4 regions of the Streptomyces sp. NPDC059371 genome follow, and region 2 is predicted to be linked to each of the others. Evidence: riboswitches for the same ligand, from Rfam matches in the RefSeq annotation. Region 2 holds a riboswitch; each other region holds the start of a gene.
The links. Region 2 has a riboswitch for S-adenosylmethionine ahead of thrC (threonine synthase). Riboswitches for the same ligand answer to the same signal wherever they lie in the genome.
Positions count from the first base shown of each region.

Region 1: it holds a riboswitch for S-adenosylmethionine, as region 2 does, so the genes downstream of both, ACFXGX_RS30385 (putative leader peptide) here and thrC (threonine synthase) in region 2, are expected to answer to the same signal.
Region 3: it holds a riboswitch for S-adenosylmethionine, as region 2 does, so the genes downstream of both, ACFXGX_RS05470 (ABC transporter substrate-binding protein) here and thrC (threonine synthase) in region 2, are expected to answer to the same signal.
Region 4: it holds a riboswitch for S-adenosylmethionine, as region 2 does, so the genes downstream of both, ACFXGX_RS05010 (aminotransferase class V-fold PLP-dependent enzyme) here and thrC (threonine synthase) in region 2, are expected to answer to the same signal.

Region 1 covers NZ_JBHYXD010000071.1:2,099-6,259, forward strand. The annotation lists gene ACFXGX_RS30375 (amino acid ABC transporter ATP-binding protein) at 1-7, opposite strand, end outside; gene ACFXGX_RS30380 (amino acid ABC transporter permease) at 106-1,110, opposite strand; SAM riboswitch class IV at 1,762-1,906, shown strand; gene ACFXGX_RS30385 (putative leader peptide) at 1,943-2,008, shown strand; gene ACFXGX_RS30390 (glutathione S-transferase C-terminal domain-containing protein) at 2,121-2,912, shown strand; gene ACFXGX_RS30395 (hypothetical protein) at 3,132-3,422, opposite strand; gene ACFXGX_RS30400 (acyltransferase family protein) at 3,798-4,161, shown strand, end outside.
Region 2 covers NZ_JBHYXD010000009.1:36,788-40,948, forward strand. The annotation lists gene ACFXGX_RS07860 (cold-shock protein) at 348-551, opposite strand; gene ACFXGX_RS07865 (MoaD/ThiS family protein) at 993-1,268, opposite strand; gene thrC (threonine synthase) at 1,265-2,563, opposite strand; SAM riboswitch class I at 2,581-2,737, opposite strand; gene ACFXGX_RS07875 (glucosyl-3-phosphoglycerate synthase) at 2,943-3,887, shown strand; gene ACFXGX_RS07880 (trehalose-6-phosphate synthase) at 3,966-4,161, shown strand, end outside.
Region 3 covers NZ_JBHYXD010000006.1:16,291-20,451, reverse strand. The annotation lists gene ACFXGX_RS05475 (ABC transporter permease) at 1-67, opposite strand, end outside; gene ACFXGX_RS05470 (ABC transporter substrate-binding protein) at 71-1,690, opposite strand; SAM riboswitch class IV at 2,183-2,297, opposite strand; gene ACFXGX_RS05465 (DUF1684 domain-containing protein) at 2,472-3,296, opposite strand; gene ACFXGX_RS05460 (LLM class F420-dependent oxidoreductase) at 3,463-4,161, opposite strand, start outside.
Region 4 covers NZ_JBHYXD010000005.1:113,424-117,584, reverse strand. The annotation lists gene ACFXGX_RS05020 (rhomboid family intramembrane serine protease) at 1-403, shown strand, start outside; gene ACFXGX_RS05015 (Lrp/AsnC family transcriptional regulator) at 445-726, shown strand; gene ACFXGX_RS05010 (aminotransferase class V-fold PLP-dependent enzyme) at 766-2,127, opposite strand; SAM riboswitch class IV at 2,315-2,431, opposite strand; gene trpD (anthranilate phosphoribosyltransferase) at 2,517-3,581, opposite strand; gene ACFXGX_RS05000 (cytochrome bc complex cytochrome b subunit) at 3,752-4,161, opposite strand, start outside.

The sequences.
Region 1 (4,161 bases), on a different contig from region 2:
GCTCCACCCGCAGCGTGTCGGCGATCTCGTCGGCCGAAACCGCGTCCGCCACCTCGGCGGCCGGAGCCGTCCGCGTCCTCACCGTCGTCAGATTCGTCTCGCCGCTCATATCGCCGTCTCCCTCCGGAACCGGGCCCGCACGTCGCGCAGACCGTTCCGCGCCTTCTGCAACGGAGTCGGCGGCAGCGTGCGCAGGGCGCCCCGCGAGTAGTGCCGCTCGACGTAGAACTGGACGACGGACACGACGCTGGTGAGGATCAGGTACCAGGCGGTGGCGACGAGGAGCAGCGGCACGATGTCGCCGGGGTAGGTGCTGCCCATGCTCTGCACGGAGCCGAAGAGATCCAGCAGCGACACGTAGAAGACCAGCGAGGTGCCCTTGATCAGGCCGATCAACTGGTTCACGTAGTTGGGGGTGATGGAACGCAGCGCCTGCGGAAAGACGATCTTCGCGAACTGGTAGCGCCTCGGCAGACCTAGGGCGGAGGCCGCCTCGTGCTGGCCCTGGTCGACGGAGAGGATGCCGCCGCGCACGACTTCGGAGGCGTAGGCCGCCTCGTTCAGGCTCAGTCCGATGACGGCGACGGCCATGTCGGTCGCCAGTCGGGACTCGTCGAAGGTGAAGAAGGCCGGCCCGAACGGCACTCCGACGCTCAACGTCTGGTACAGCGCGCTGAAGTTGTAGAGGAAGAGCAGGACCACGATCAGCGGCACCGACCGGAACAGCCAGGTGTAGACCCAGCTCACCGCCCGCAGCACCGGGCTCCGGGAGAGCCTCGCCAGGGCCAGCAGGATGCCGCCGAGCAACCCCAGGAGCGCACTGTAGAAGGCGACTTCGAGGGTGATGAGCAGGCCGTCGAGAATGGTCGGGCGCAGGAACCAGTACTGGAAGCGATCCCACTGGTAGAAGGGGTTGGTCACCAGTCCGTGGGCGATCTGGGCGACGAGCACGAGCACGACGGCCGTGACGATCCAGCGTCCGGGCCGCCGGAGCGGAAGGACCCGCTGGGCCGCCGGACGTTCTGACGCGGCGGGGACATCGTTGCAAGGGATCGCCTCGGCGGGCGGTGCTGCTCCGAAGGACACAGCGGCGCCGGGAGGTTGACTCATGGAGAACTCCAGCGGATTCGGACACCCCGGATCACGGAGCGGCGGCGCACCGCCGAGCGGGACGGCTCGGTACACGGCGATGCGCGGGCCCCTGTGGGACGAGGGCTCGACGGGGAAAGGGCGTTTCGCGACAGCGGTGGTCGCCGAGGGCTCGGTGGAACCGGTCGGCGCGAGGTCGTCGCGTGGTCGTCGAAGACCTGGCGGAACCCTCAGCTCGTGATCGCCGCAGGCTCCGAGGAACCGTCGGTTCGTGATCGCGAAGGATTCGGACGAGCCGTCAGTTCGTGATCGCCGGCGACGTGAACGCCGATGACTCGGAGGAGCCGCGCGTTCATGGTCGTCGAGGACTCGGAGAGGCTGTCAGCCTTGGCTGAGGGAGCGACAGCTGCCCGTACACAGGGCGCTGTTGACACGCAGCAGGTCCACGGCGCGGTCGGCGCAGAGCACATTGCGGCCGAGGCGCCGCCATGCGGCCGTCCCGTCAGCTCCGTGCATCGCCGTCACCATTTCTTCTCCGGCCGAAAGGCATCCTGTAATGCGCCGCAGGTTAGGCCTGTCCGGAAAACAATGTCAATGCGGGTGACCACCAGGTGAGACCGCGCTTACGGCCTTCTTGACGGCGCAACTTGGTGCATCGAGACTGGCATGGACGGTCACGATTGTCAGCGCCACGGTACGGGTACACCCCGCTCCAGTGGTCATCGGCCCCGGCCCGCTGACAGGCAACCCTTCCACCGCGACGGGGTGCCCCGGGTGACGACCGGGTCCCGCCGGCGCGGCGGGGCAAGCGTGGTCTCGCGTCTCGCGAGCCCTGAGCCAGGACCGGTGGGAATTGCCCAAGAGCGGTTTGACGAGGCGCCTGCACATCGACCTCCTGCGCGTCTCCAGCGCTTACTGATCCGCGGCCGGTCCGTTCGATCCGGACCGGCGCGACGAGCGCAGTCAATCCGCATCCCGGCCGCCGGTGCCCACAAAGCGGCGGTGGCTTCCGTCTTCCCCCAGGGAGAGTCATGCCCGAGACAGCTTCGCGCACGTCCAGCACTGCCAACTCACGCCCCTGTGACCAGTTTTCGCTCCCCTCGGCCCTTCGGCTCAAGCCGACGACGACCTCGTCCGCACTCCCCCACCGCGTCGACAGCCGCATCGGCGTCGGACTCGCCGGCGGCTTCTACCCGGCTCCGCACCGCTACGAGCTGTATCTGTCGCGGAGTTGTCCGTTCTCGCTGCGTATCGCCATCACGCTCGGACTGCTCGGACTGCGGGACTCGGTCGCCACCACACTCCTGGCGGACCCCGCGCGGACACCCGACGCCTTCGCCTCACTGCGCCGCGCCTACGAGGCCACCGAGCATCACTTCGACGGGCCGCTCACGGCGCCCGCCCTGTGCGACCGGTGGAGCGGACGCATCGTCAGCAACCACCCGCCCGCCATCCTCCGCGATCTCGCCGGGCTGCTCTCCGGTCACACCACGACGTGCCCTTCGACGCTCCGTCCTCCGTCCCTGACCGCCGACATCGAAGCCCTCCGCGATCTGCTGGACCGCGATGTCACCCCGTCCGCCGCGCCTTCGGAACTCGCGGCGGCCCTGGATCTGCTGGACTGCCAACTCGCAGGGCGCACCTACGTGTTGGGCGACTCCCTCACGGCGGCGGACGTGGACGCATGGACGGCGCTCACCGGTCTCGGCCGGTCCCGCGCCCTCGGTTCGCGCCCCCGGCTCCTGGAATACGTACGCCGCCTCGGTGATCACCCGGCCTTCCGGCACGCGCACGACGTGGTGCCGCTCGCGACGGAGGTCTGACGCTTCCGGCGGAAGCGTGCGTGCCGGGCAGGTGGGTGGTTCCTCGCGCGAACGGCAAGCGCCGTACCGCGGCCACCGGCCCGGCGCCCGGACCGTCACCCGCGCGGACCGGTCACCCGCACGGACCGGTGCCTGCCTCGTTCGGACTGGTCACCCGCACGGACCTGTGCCTCGCGCGGACCGGCTCACCCGCGCGGACCGGTCACTCGCCCGGCCCGGTCACTCGCGCGGAACCAGCAGGATGCTGACACCGTTCACTGTGGAGGTCCACCGCCGGCCCTGCTCCAGGACCTCGCGCCCCGGACCCAGAATCCGCTCCTGGAGCACCAGCGCCGACTCGCGGAGTTCCTCCCACGGCTCGGTCGTCTCGAAGACACGCCGGGACCGCTCCACGGAGCCGACCAGAGAGCGGCAGGCCGCTTCCACGTCGGGGACGTTCTGGCCGGCCGATCCGACGCCCTCGAGCGACCACGTCATCCACAGGTGGCCCATGCCATCACTCTGTCCCATCCCCGGAAACGACGCATGCCCGGCGCGCGGAGCTTGCGCCGAGCGGGTCCACCGCTCCGCCCCCGTTCACGCCCGGTCCCACGGCGTTCACCGCACCCCCTGACCGCAGGGTGCACCAGCCCGTTCCACGACCGCACCCGAACCGGCCGTCACCGGCATCGCCCCCAGCCCTTGTAACGCTTACCGCACCCCCGCCCAAGAACAGGTCGGCGGGCCGTGAGACGCCGACCCGCACGTAGGCAATCCGGGCGAAAGTGAGCAATCCTGGCGAAAGCCGCCTCATCAGGGCGTGCCTCAAAGGACCCGGTCCAGGCAGGCGTCTCCATGAAACCCGCACCTCCTGTTGTCCGGCCGCATCCGCAGCGGCCTTCACCGGTGTCACGTCCACCCGCGTCCGGTGGATCCGCCGGGTCCCCGCGGCTGGGCCGGCTGGACGCACTGCGGGGGATCGCCGCGCTGCTCGTGGCGGTCGACCATTCCTCGTACTCCTTCATGGCGGAGTTCCGGGAGCAGGTGATGCCCCAGATCGACATCGGCCGGTACGGCGTCATGCTGTTCTTCCTGGTGAGCGGTTACGTCATTCCGGCCTCACTCGAGCGGCGGGGCTGCGTCAGGAGCTTCTGGATCGGGCGGGCCCACCGGATCTACCCGCTGTGGGCCGTGGTGGTGGGCTCGGCCCTGGCGCTGAACCTGGTCGGCGTCGCGCATCTCGGCACGCGCTTCGAGGGGCGGAATCCCT
Region 2 (4,161 bases):
CCTCCCGGACGGGGTGGATTGCTCCGGATCGCGCCCGCGCCCGCGACGGACGGCCTGCAAGCCTTGTGGTTCCTTGCCCCACAGGCCCGCGGGCCTCGCCGGCCCGATCCAAGTTCTGTCACTCTCACTGGGAGAGTGCTAACGCCAATGATTAGCACTCGACCCCTGCGAGTGCAAGCGCCTCTCACGAAAACAGCCCCCTGGCCCAGTCCCCGCACGGGTCCACGCCGAGGGCGCGCGGGCGTACGCGGGGCGGGGAGGCCGACCGGGGACGCACGAGGGGCCCGCATCCCTGGTGGGATGCGGGCCCCTCGTGCGTGAGTGAGTCGGTGGTCGTTCGCGCCCGATCAGACGGCGAGTTTGACCATGTCCGCCTGCGGACCCTTCTGGCCCTGCGAGATCTCGAACTCCACTCGCTGACCCTCTTCAAGGGTGCGGTAGCCGTCCATCTGAATCGCGCTGTAGTGCACGAAGACGTCCGCACCACCGTCGACCGCGATGAAGCCGTACCCCTTCTCCGCGTTGAACCACTTGACGGTGCCCTGAGCCATGCCTAACTCCCCTATTACTGGCCCTTGCACAGATCCACACTTCGCGGATCCGGGTCAGACCTCACCCCCCAACGGTTGGGGGTGTGCGCCGGAACGCGTCGACCGCGGCTGAATGTATCTGTCCAACTGCCCTCTGCAACAGGTCAATCGGACGAGAATTCTGGGCATGGCCGATCAATGATATGCGGAGAATGCGCAAGGATTCAGGGCAAGTCGGGCCCCGTAAATGCCATAAAGTGCCCAAAAAGGTGAGCCACTTTGGCTACTTCTTGTCGCCCGCCGAACGGTCACTCATATGCGCCCGGCATGAAACCAACATCAAAATTGGAGCGACTTCCCCAACTCTAGCGCGTTCAACCCTACAGAATTGCCCCCTCCGCTTGTCTCACGGAAGGGGCAATTCTGTGAACGCAATGTGTTCGGCATTACCGAGGGTAACGATCAGCCTCCGGCGACGGCCGGAATGATCGAGACGCCCACGCCGTCCGGAGTCGCCGTCTCCAGGCCCTGCTCGAAGCGCACGTCGTCGTCGTTGACGTACACGTTGACGAAGCGGCGCAGCTTGCCCTGGTCGTCCAGGACGCGCGCGGCGATGCCCGTGTGCTTCTTCTCCAGGTCGCTGATGACCTCGGCGAGGGTCGCGCCCTCGGCCGTCACCTCGGCGGCACCACCGGTGTAGGTGCGCAGGATGGTGGGGATGCGGACGTTGACGCTCATGATGCGAGGCCAGCCTCTCGGAAGGAGTCGAGGTTCGGGCGGATGGTCGCGGTCAGTCCGGTGTCGGAGGCCACCGCGTCCAGAGTCTTGAGGCCGTCGCCGGTGTTCAGCACGACCGTGGTGAGGGCCGGGTCCAGGAGACCGTTCTCGATCAGCTTGCGGGTGACACCGACGGTCACACCGCCCGCCGTCTCCGCGAAGATGCCCTCGGTGCGCGCGAGCAGCTTGATCGCGTCGACGATCTGCTCGTCGTTCACGTCCTCCACCGCGCCGCCGGTGCGCCGGGCGATGTCGAGCACGTACGGGCCGTCCGCCGGGTTGCCGATGGCGAGCGACTTGGCGATGGTGTCCGGCTTCTGCGGCCGTACGACGTCGTGGCCGGCCTTGTAGGCGACGGACACCGGGGAGCAGCCCTCCGCCTGGGCCCCGAAGATCTTGTACGGCTTGTCCTCGACGAGGCCGAGCTTGATCAGCTCTTGGAGCCCCTTGTCGATCTTCGTGAGCTGGGAGCCGGAGGCGATCGGCACGACGAGCTGGTCGGGAAGCCTCCAGCCGAGCTGCTCGCAGATCTCGTACGCCAGGGTCTTGGAGCCCTCGGCGTAGTAGGGCCGCAGGTTGACGTTGACGAAGCCCCAGCCCTCGCCGGCCGGGTCGCCGATCAGCTCGGAGCAGAAACGGTTCACGTCGTCGTAGTTGCCCTCGATGCCGACGAGCTCGCCGCCGTAGACCGCGGCCATGACGACCTTGCCCTGCTCCAGGTCGTGCGGGATGAACACGCAGGAACGGAAGCCGGCGCGGGCCGCCGCGGCTCCCACCGCTCCGGCGAGGTTGCCGGTGGAGGAGCAGGAGAGGGTGGTGAATCCGAAGGCGCGGGCCGCTTCGATGGCCTGGGCGACGACGCGGTCCTTGAAGGAGTGCGTCGGGTTGCCGGAGTCGTCCTTGACGAAGAGCTTTCCGGCGTCGACGCCGAGCTCGCGGGCGAGGTTGTCGGCCTGGACGAGCTTGGTCCAGCCGGGATTGATGTTCGGCTTGTCCGCCACGTCCGCGGGGACGGGCAGCAGCGGCGCGTAACGCCAGATGTTCGCGGGTCCCGCTTCGATGCGCTTGCGGAGTTCTTCGGTGTCGTAGGCCGAGAAGTCGTAGGCGATCTCCAGCGGGCCGAAACACTCCTCGCAGGCGAAGACCGGGCCGAGCGGGACGCGGTGTCCGCACTCGCGGCAGGAAAGCGCCGAGGCCGGTCCGAGGTCTACCGCGTCGGTGGAGTTCGTGGTGCTTGCAACTGTCTGCGCAGCCATGGAGGCGAGGCCCTTTCTCCTCATCTTCCTCACGGCGCACTTCGCCGTGAGACGGATTTGGCACCTTCCCAAGCCGGGAGCCTCGCGACGCGATCGACATCGATCGGTACGAGACCGGCTGGAGGGTTGCCGGGGCTTCATCGGGCCGTATCCCTCTGCCCCTCTGGATGAGCGGTATTTGATTGTTGAACTGTTGAACACGATACGCGCCGACGATCCAGGACATGCGATGGTCATGCGCGTTGTTCAAGACTGTAACCGAAGGCCAGGACAGTTGAGATAGTCGTCCGAACCGCGAGACGACGGCAATCGATCTGCCGCTGGCCGCAGCGGGCACGCCGATGAGAGCGTGTGATCAGACAGTGAGGAGCCGCAGACGGTGCTGAGAGAAGTCGAAAGCTGGCTGAGCACACGCTCCTGGTCCGCGACCGACCGCCCGCTCCACAGGATCATGGCAGCCAAGCGCGTCACCGGGTCGACGGTGAGTGTCGTGCTGCCCGCGCTCAACGAGGAGGAGACGGTCGGAGAGATCGTCGCGATCATCCGCCACGACCTGATGCAGCAGGTGCCCCTCGTCGACGAGATCGTCGTCGTCGACTCCGGCTCGACCGACCGCACCGCCGCGGTCGCCGCCGCCGCGGGCGCTCGCGTCGTCCACCGCGACGACATCCTCCCGCGGATCCCGGCCGTGCCCGGCAAGGGCGAGGTGCTCTGGCGGTCGCTGCTCGTGACGAGCGGTGACATCGTCTGCTTCATCGACGCGGACCTCAAGGAGTTCTCGTCCGACTTCGTCTCCGGAATCGTGGGCCCGCTGCTCACCGAACCCGGCGTCGACCTGGTCAAGGCCATGTACGACCGCCCGCTGGCCGGCGGCGGCGGGCAGGGCGGCCGGGTCACCGAGCTGATGGCCCGCCCGCTCCTGAACATGCACTGGCCGCAGCTCGCGGGCTTCGTCCAGCCGCTTGGCGGCGAGTACGCGGCCCGCCGCTCGCTGCTCGAACAGCTCCCCTTCCCCGTCGGCTACGGCGTCGAACTGGGCATGCTCGTCGACGCCCTGCACCTGGTGGGACTGGACGCCCTCGCCCAGGTCGACGTCGGGGTCCGCAAGCACCGCCACCAGGACGGCCAGGCACTCGGCCGCATGGCCGCCGCGATCTACCGCACCGCACAGCTCCGGCTCGCGCGCGGACACCTGATCCGCCCCGCCCTCACCCAGTTCGAGCGCGACCGCGACGGTTTCCGGCCGCGCACGTACTCCGTGGACACGGAGGAAAGGCCGCCGATGAGCGAAATCTCCGAGTACCAGACGCGCAGAGCCGCGTAGTCCGGCGCCGACGGCCGCCGATCGCATACGGCCGAAGGGCGCGTTTGAGCGTTTCGAGACGGGGCTAGGTTTCGAGGCATGGCTTCAACGCACGGTGCCCACAGGATTCTGGTCGCCTCCAACCGCGGCCCGGTCACCTACGAGGTACGGGAGGACGACTCGCTGCACGCCAGACGCGGCGGCGGCGGCCTCGTCTCGGGACTCTCGGCGATCGGGCCGGACGCGGGCGCCCTCTGGGTCTGCTCCGCCCTCGGCGACGGCGACCGGGAGGCCG
Region 3 (4,161 bases), on a different contig from region 2:
ACACGGTGTACGCCGCCCACAGCACCCCGGCCGCCTGCGCGAGCCGCTTGATCACATAGCCGCGCACGGGTCAGCCGATCCAGGTGTCGTGCAACTGGATCCGGCTGGAGGCGTCGAACGCGAGACCGTGCACCTTCGTGGACACACCCAGCTGGGTCTGCAGCTCCACCACCGGCACGTTGTAGGCGTCACGCACGATCGACTGCTGCGCCTGCGAAACCAGTTGGCTGCGCTTGGCCGGGTCGGTGGTCGCGGCCTGAGCGGACAGGGTCGTGTCCAGGTCACTCGCCGGCACACGGTAGAAGTTGGCCAGCTTCGTGGAGAAGGAGCTGCGCAGGATGTCGGGGTCGGCGCGGGTGATGTTCCCCCAGATCGCCTCGTACGAGCCCGCCTGCTGGATCGGCGTGAGCTGGGGGAGCTGGAGCTGCTTGAGGGTCACCTGGACTCCCACAGCCTTCAGTTGCTGCTGTATCAGCTCCAACGCGGGCTGGTTCGTCGCCGCGTTGGGAACCCAGTCGATGGTCAGGCTCAGCTTCTTGCCGTCCTTGACGCGGGTGCCGTCGCCGCCCGGCTTCCAACCGGCTTCGTCCAGAAGGGACTTCGCCTTGGCCGTGTCGAGGGTCAGGTCCGAGGCGAGGCTGGTGTAGTCAGGTGTGGTGTGCGCGAGGACGCTGGTGGCCGGCCGGGTGCCGGTGGGGAAGACGGTGTCGGCGATCTGCTTCCGGTCGATGGCGGACAGGATGGCCCGGCGGACTCTGGCGTCCTTCAGAACCGGCCGCGCGTTGTTGAAGCCGAGTCCGAAGGTGATGCCGGGGTTGGCCCGCCGCTGGAAGGCGACCTGACCGCCCTTGAGCGCCGCCTCGTCGGCCCGGCCCACGCTGCCGATCGCGTCCACCTGTCCGGACCGCAGACTGCCGGCCCGTACGCCCGCTTCCGGCACCACCTTGAACACCAGCTTGTCCAGGTAGGCCTCGCCCTTCTTGCTCCACCGGGAGGAACCCCAGGCGTAGCCGGGGCGTTTGGCCAGAGTGACCGACTGGTTCTGCACGTAGCCCTTCAGCACGAAGGGTCCGGACCCGACCACCCCGTCACTGCACTTCTGCTGCGGGGACCGCTTCACGCTCGCGGACGACTCGATCCCGAGTGAGTGCGTCGAAGTCGCCTGCAGGAACTGGGCGTTGGGCTGCTGGAAGGTGACCTTGACGGTGAGCGGGTCCACCACTGTGGTGCTCTTGGCACCGCTCAGGTAGCCCTCGGCCAGGGTGCCCAGGACACCGAGCCTCGGTACCGCGTCGAAATTGTCCTTGACCACCTGGGCGGTCAGCGGGGACCCGTCGCTGAAGGTGACACCCGAGCGCAGGTGGAAGGTGAAGGCGGTCGCGTCGGCACTGATGTCCCAGCTCTTCGCCAGCCACGGCACGATCTTGCCGGTCTTGGGGTCCTGGTCCGTCAGGGAGTCGACGATCTGGCGTACCGAGTAGATCGTGTCGTTGCTGCCGACCTGCTGGGGATCCACGCAACCGGCGTCGGAACCCACAGCGAAGGTCAGGGTTCCGCCGGAGCGCGGCTTGCCGCTCCCGGTGCCGGAGCCGTCGGTGCCCGATCCGCAGGCGGTCAGCAGCACGCTGGTGGTGAGAAGGGCGGTGAGTGCTGCCCATCGGGGAGATCTGAAGTCCGGACGTGCTCTCACGGAGGGTTCTCCTCTTGGTGTCGCCGGGCACGGGGCGTCGCACGAGGCACGACCGCGCACGGGTGCGCGGGCCCGTCGGCGCGACGCCGGTGACGGGCAAAGGCCTGCGGACAGGGGCCGGGCGGAAAGCGGAAGGCGGATCGGAGAGATCAGGAGGAAGAGGGAGCCGGGCGAGGACGCGTACCGCGACGGCTGGTCACGGACGTCGGCTGTCGGCGTGCCTCATGGACGTCGACGGTCCGCGCGTCTCCTCGACGCCGACGCGGGTGGGCGTCAGGTGGGCGTCACGGACGTCGACCGCCGACGGGGAGGCCTGTCGGCGCGCGCTGCGGAAAGTGCCGTCAGGCCCGACAGAAGCAGCTCGTCGAGCGCTTCAGATCGATGTGACGTCGGCGCGCCAGCCTGGAGAACACGACGGCGACGGCGAAGGAGGCGTCGGGGCCACCACCGTGCCGCATAAGGGTCCTCCATACGTCCGGCCCCGGTCACGGGGCCACGCGCTTGCGGGGATCGTCACTGATCCCCGCCGGGCTTTCACCTGGAGCACCCCACCGCGGGGGAGGGTTGCCGGTCAGCGAGCCAGGGCTTGACGCTGACACTCAATGCCGTTCGTGATCGTACGGAGCGGTTCTCACCTACGTCAATGGCGGCACCGGACTCCGGCGGAGCGGGCCACCGGAGTCCGGCGGAGCGAGCCACCGCACTCCGTCGGAGCGAGCCGGGCCGACCACGCCGCCGGGACGCCCGATGGAAGCACGCCCCGTCGGCGGAAGCAGGGTGGTCAGGCACCACCGCGTTCCCGCGGGATCTTCTGACCCGCCTCGATCGACACCGGCAGCCGGTTCTCCGCCGGAGGCAGCGGGCAGGTGGCCAGGTCCGTGTAGGCGCACGGCAGGTTCGTGGCACGGTTGAAGTCGAGGACGACCGTACCGTCGGAGCCGGGAGCCCCGACGGACAGGCTCCGGTTGGCGGCGTAGGTGGTGACCCCGGAGGTCGCGTCGGTGAAGAGAACCGACAGCCCGCCCGGGACATGTCCGGGGAACGCCGTCAGCGACAGAGGACGTCCGTCCAGCTCGAACTCGATCCTGCCCGGAGCGTCGTACACGTGCTCCAAGCCCTCGACCGCGGCGCCCACGGTGGTGGGACGCGGCTCGTCGAAGGGGACGTAACGGCCCGTCACGGCCCAGTGCGGGTCGGGGGCGTAGGCAGGCGTCCCGGTGAAGGCCTTGAGCAGCGGGGCGTCCGGGTGCCGGGGGCGCACGATGTCGTGACCGCCCCGCTTGGCGACCTCGATGACGGCGTCCTTCCAGATCGCGTCGACGCCACCGCGTTCGGGCAGCACGCCGAAACGGTGCTCACCGCGCACCGGAGTCCCGCCGACGACCAGTTCGTCACCGTCGTCGAGGGTCACCACGACCCCGTCGGGTCCGGTGTGCCATGCGCCGGGCGCGTCGGGGAAGCGCTGCGGCCGGTCGTCGAGCCAGTGCAGACCGGTGATCGCCAGGAACCCGTGCGGGGCGGCGAGCCGGGCTTCCTGTCCGCGGTACCAGTCCAGCCACTGCTCGGTGAAGGCGTGGAGGTCCGTGCTGGTCGCCTCGCTGGTCATGAGCTCTCCTTCGGTACAGACCGCGTGAGGTTCGTCCTCGTGCGGCGATGCGGGGATTCTTCGGAGCGGTCGGTGAATCGGTGGGTCGGCCGTTGGGGCTCGGCTCGTGGCGGGTCGGCGGGGTGGGTACGCCGGTGGGCCGACGGGCTCGGGCGCCGAGTTCGCATCAGGCGGCGAGTTCGCCGAGGAGCGCCCACGTACGGCGCCGGTCCGCCGCTCCCGCGATCTCGGTGGCCGAGAACACGACCTCGGTGGCGCCCGCGTCGCGGTAGCGCCGTACCTCGGCCTCGAGCGTCTTCTCGTCGCCGATCACGGCCAGATCCGCGGCTCTGCGGCCGCCGGACAGTTCGATGACCCGGGCGTAGGACGGGATCTGCTCGTAGAACGAGAGGCTCTCGGTGGCTTTCGCCCGCACCGCGTCCACATCGCCCGTGACCACGCCGGGCACCAGCGCCACGATCCGGGGCGCGGGCCGTCCGGCGGCCTCCGCCGAGGCCGTGACGGCGGGCACGATGTGCTCCGCGAGGGCGCGCGGTCCCGCGAGGTAGGGCAGGATCCCGTCCGCGAGCTCACCGCTGACCCGGAGCGCCTGCGGCCCCATCGCGGCGACCAGCAGCGGAACACCCGACTCGGCGCCCGGTACACGTGCGGACAGCGGAGTCGTGGCGCTGAGCAGCTCACCGCGGAAGTCGGCTGTGCCGGTCTCGGTCAACTGGCGCAGCACGGTGAGGAATTCGCGCAGACGGGCGATGGGACGCTCGAAGGGCAGGCCGAAGCCGGTCTCCGTCAGCAGTTTCGTGCCCAGGGCCAGGCCGAGGTGGTAGCGGCCGTGGGTCGCGGCCTGGGCGGTCTGCGCCTGACTGGA
Region 4 (4,161 bases), on a different contig from region 2:
CTACCTGGGCTGCGGGTATCTGGCCCTGCTCGGGTACGCCGCCGCCAACGCGACCGCGCAGCAGTCCCTGGTCGGGGCCTCCGGGGCGATCTCCGCGGTGCTCGGCGCGTTCCTCTATCTTTTCCCCAAGGCCCGGGTGACCAGTCTCTTCCCGTTCCTCTTCTTCCTGCCGCTGCGGTTCCCGGCCTGGGTGGTCCTGCCGTTCTGGTTCACCCTGCAGTGGCTGGCGGCGGAGCGCAGCAGCTCGGGTCCCGGGGTCGCCTACCTGGCACACCTCGTGGGCTTCTCGCTGGGTTTCGTCTACGCGTGGGCGCGCTTCCGGCGCCGCCGGGCCGTCGTGCCCGTCCGGGGGGTCCTGCCGGGGCCCCCGGTGGAGCGGCCGGGTCCCGTGGACCGCGAGTAGGGTGAGATCCCCAGCAGCGGCCCCTAGGGAGAGAACCAGCCGTGATCACCGCGATCGTCCTCATCAAGACCAGCGTGGACCGCATCCCCGAGATCGCCGAGTCGATCGCGTCGCTGGAGAGCGTCAGCGAGGTCTTCTCCGTCACCGGCACCTACGACCTGATCGCCATGGTCCGGGTCCAGGCCCACGACGACCTGGCGGACGTGATCCCCGGCAAGATCAGCAAGATCCCGGGTGTCGAGGCGACGGACACGCACGTGGCGTTCCGTACGTACTCCCAGCACGACCTGGAGGCGGCGTTCGCGATCGGTCTCGACTCCTGACCGACGCGGCGCCGCCTCCGGGCGGAGCTGCCTCGGGCGTCAGACGGCCGGGACGCAGCGGCCGTCCTCGGTGCGGTACTGCCAGCGCGCGCCGTCCCTGACGAGTTCGCGCACCGCGCGGACGAACCGCTCGACGTGCTCGTCGGGGGTGCCGGCCCCGAAGCTGACGCGGATGGCGTTGAGGGACTTCTCGCCGGGGGCCGCCTCGGGGGCTCCGCACTCCCCCGCGGTCTCCGGGTCGCTGCCGAGCAGTGTGCGGACGAGCGGGTGGGCGCAGAAGAGGCCGTCGCGTACCCCGATGCCGTACTCGGCGGAGAGCGCGGCCGCGAAGTGCGAGCTGTTCCAGCCCTCGACGACGAAGGAGATGACGCCGACCCGCGGGGCGTCGTCACCGAAGAGGGAGAGGACGCGGACCTCGGGGACCTCGGCGAGTCCCTCGCGGACGGTGCGGATCAGGTGCTGCTCGCGGGCGAGCAGGTTGTCGAAGCCCTCGTCGGTGAGCGCCTTGCAGGCCGACGCGATCGAGTAGGCGCCGATGACGTTCGGCGAGCCGGCCTCGTGGCGGGCGGCGCTGTCGTGCCACTCCACGTCCACGCCGCCGTCCGCGCGCCGGGTGACCTTGCGGCTGGCCCCGCCGCCCGCGAGGTAGGGGTCGGCCTCGCGCAGCCAGTCGGAGCGGCCCGCGAGGACACCGGAGCCGAAGGGCGCGTACAGCTTGTGCCCGGAGAAGGCGACCCAGTCGACGTCGAGGTCCTGGAGCGACACCGGGTGGTGCGGGGCGAGCTGCGCCGCGTCGAGGACGATGCGGGCGCCGTGGGCGTGCGCGGCCGTGGCCAGCTCCCGCACCGGCCACAGCTCACCGGTGACGTTCGAGGCTCCGGTGACGCAGACCAGGGCCGGTCCGTGAGGGTCACGGGCGGCGAGGGCGCGCTCCAGGGTCTCGACGGCCTCGGCGGGGGTGCGCGGGGCGTTCAGGTAGGTCACCCGGGCGTCGCGCCAGGGCAGCAGCGAGGCGTGGTGCTCGGTCTCGAAGACGAAGACCTGGCAGCCGGCCGGGAGGGCCGCGGCGAGCAGGTTGAGCGAGTCGGTGGTGGAGCGGGTGAAGACCACCTGGTCGGCGGCGCGGCAGTCGAGGAACTCCGCGACGGTCCTGCGGGCGTTCTCGAAGAGGTCGGTGGAGAGCTGCGAGAGGTATCCGGCGCCCCGGTGGACGCTGCCGTAGTACGGCGCGTACGCGGCCACGTCGTCCCACACCCGCTGGAGGGCGGGCGCGCTGGCGGCGTAGTCGAGAGCCGCGTAGGTCACCTCGCCGCCGGTGACGAGCGGGACGGTGACATCCCGGCCGAGAACGGGCAAGGGGGCACAAACGGTCTGGTCGGCGGCAACGGTGGAAACAGACATGGCGAGCTCCTGTGAGAGGCAGGCGGAATCACCGCGCGAGCCGGCCGCCGGAAGACGGCGCTCAGCGCGGGAAAAGGGTGAAAAGGGCGTGCGGAGGCGGGGCTCGGCGCCCTAACGCATTCGCTTGCTCACAGAAGGCTCCCTCGAACGACCAGGACCCCTGGTTGTCCGCCCGGAGAGCGGGAGGGGTCCGCGCTTGCCGTAGGCCTCGCTGCCTACGACCTGGTCTTCACCCGGGGCACCCCGCCACGGACGGAGGGTTGCCGGACAGCCGGCCGGGGCCTGATGGCTGTCACTCATGACCTGGTACAGCATCTTGCCAGAGGATCTTCCCCGCGCAAGACGCAGTCCACGATCCGGACTGCGTCTCGCGCGGGATCCCGGGTGGCTCAGGCGTTGCTGGCGGCCACCCAGCGCTCCAGGGTGCGCTTGGCGGCGCCGGAGTCGATCGCCTCGGCGGCCTTCTCCATTCCGGCGCGGAGTTGGTCGGCGAGCGGCGCGCCGGCCGGCGACAGGGCCACCAGGGCGGCCGCCGAGTTCAGCAGGACCGCGTCCCGTACGGGCCCCTTCTCGCCGTCCAGGAGGCGCCGGGCGACCTCCGCGTTGTACGAGGCGTCGGCGCCCCGCAGGGCCTCCACCGGGACGATGTCGAGCCCTACGTCGCGGGGGTCGAAGCGCTCCTCGGTGACCTTGCCGTCGCGGACGACCCAGACGTGGGAACCGCCGGTGGTGGTCAGCTCGTCGAGGCCGTCGTCGCCGCGGAAGACGAGCGAGGAGTTGCCGCGCTCGGCGAACACGCCCGCCACGATCGGCGCCATCCGGGCATCGGCGACGCCGACCGCCTGGGCCTTCACCCGCGCCGGGTTGGTCAGCGGTCCGAGCACGTTGAAGGTGGTCCGGATGCCCAACTGGCCGCGGGCCGCCGCCACATGACGCAGCGCCGGGTGGAACTTGACCGCGAAGCAGAAGGTGATCCCGGCCTCCTCGGCCACCTGGGCGACCCGGCTCACCGGCAGTTGGAGATTGACGCCGAGCTTCTCCAGGACGTCCGACGCCCCGGACGCGGAGGACGCCGCCCGGTTGCCGTGCTTGACGACCTTGGCGCCGGTGCCGGCCACCACGATCGAGGACATCGTGGAGATGTTGACGGTCTTCGCGCCGTCGCCGCCCGTTCCGACGATGTCGACGGTGTGTCCGGGCACCTCGATCACATTGGCGTGCTCGTACATCGCCCGGACGAGTCCGGCGATCTCCTGGACGGTCTCGCCCTTGGCCCGCAGGGCCACCACGAACCCGGCGATCTGCGCGTCGGTCGCCTCGCCGCGCATGATGCGGTCCATGGCCCAGGCCGTGTCGTCCGCGCTCTGGTCGCGGCCTTCGAGCAGTCCGTTCAGTACCGCGGGCCAGGAACGGCCCGCCGCGGTGTCGCCTCCAGCGGGGTTCACAGCGCTCATGGTCGCTCCTGGGTTCGTGGGTCACGCGGTCGCGGGTGACACGGGTCGTGGGTGACGCGGGGTGGATCGCCCCGCACCACCGGGTGAGTCCACCCTATCCAGCCCGGGGGACGGCAAAGAGCCCCGTCCGTGTCATGGACGGGGCTCAAGCCGTGGCGATCAGCCGGGGATCAGTGGTGGCCGTGGCCGCTCGCGATCTCCTTGTACTCCTCGACGGTGGGCTTGGGGATCTGGCCTTCCTCCCCGTAGAAGCCCTGGCTCATCTTGGCGCGCAGCTTCTGCGTGCCCGAGACCTTGCGCTCGACACCGTTCTCGTCGACCGTCGGGCCGATCTCGGCCGGCTTGTACTGGTCGTGCGCGGTGAGCGTGTGCAGCGCGTCCTGGCTGAGCGGCTCGTGGACCTCGATGAACTCACCGTGCGGCAGGCGCTTGATGATGCCCGACTCGCGGCCGTGCAGCACCTTGTCCCGGTCCCGGCGCTGGAGGCCGAGGCAGATCCGCTTGGTGGCGATGAAGGTCAGCACCGGTACGACGAAGAAGGCGATCCGCACGAACCAGGTGATCGAGTTGATCGCCAGGT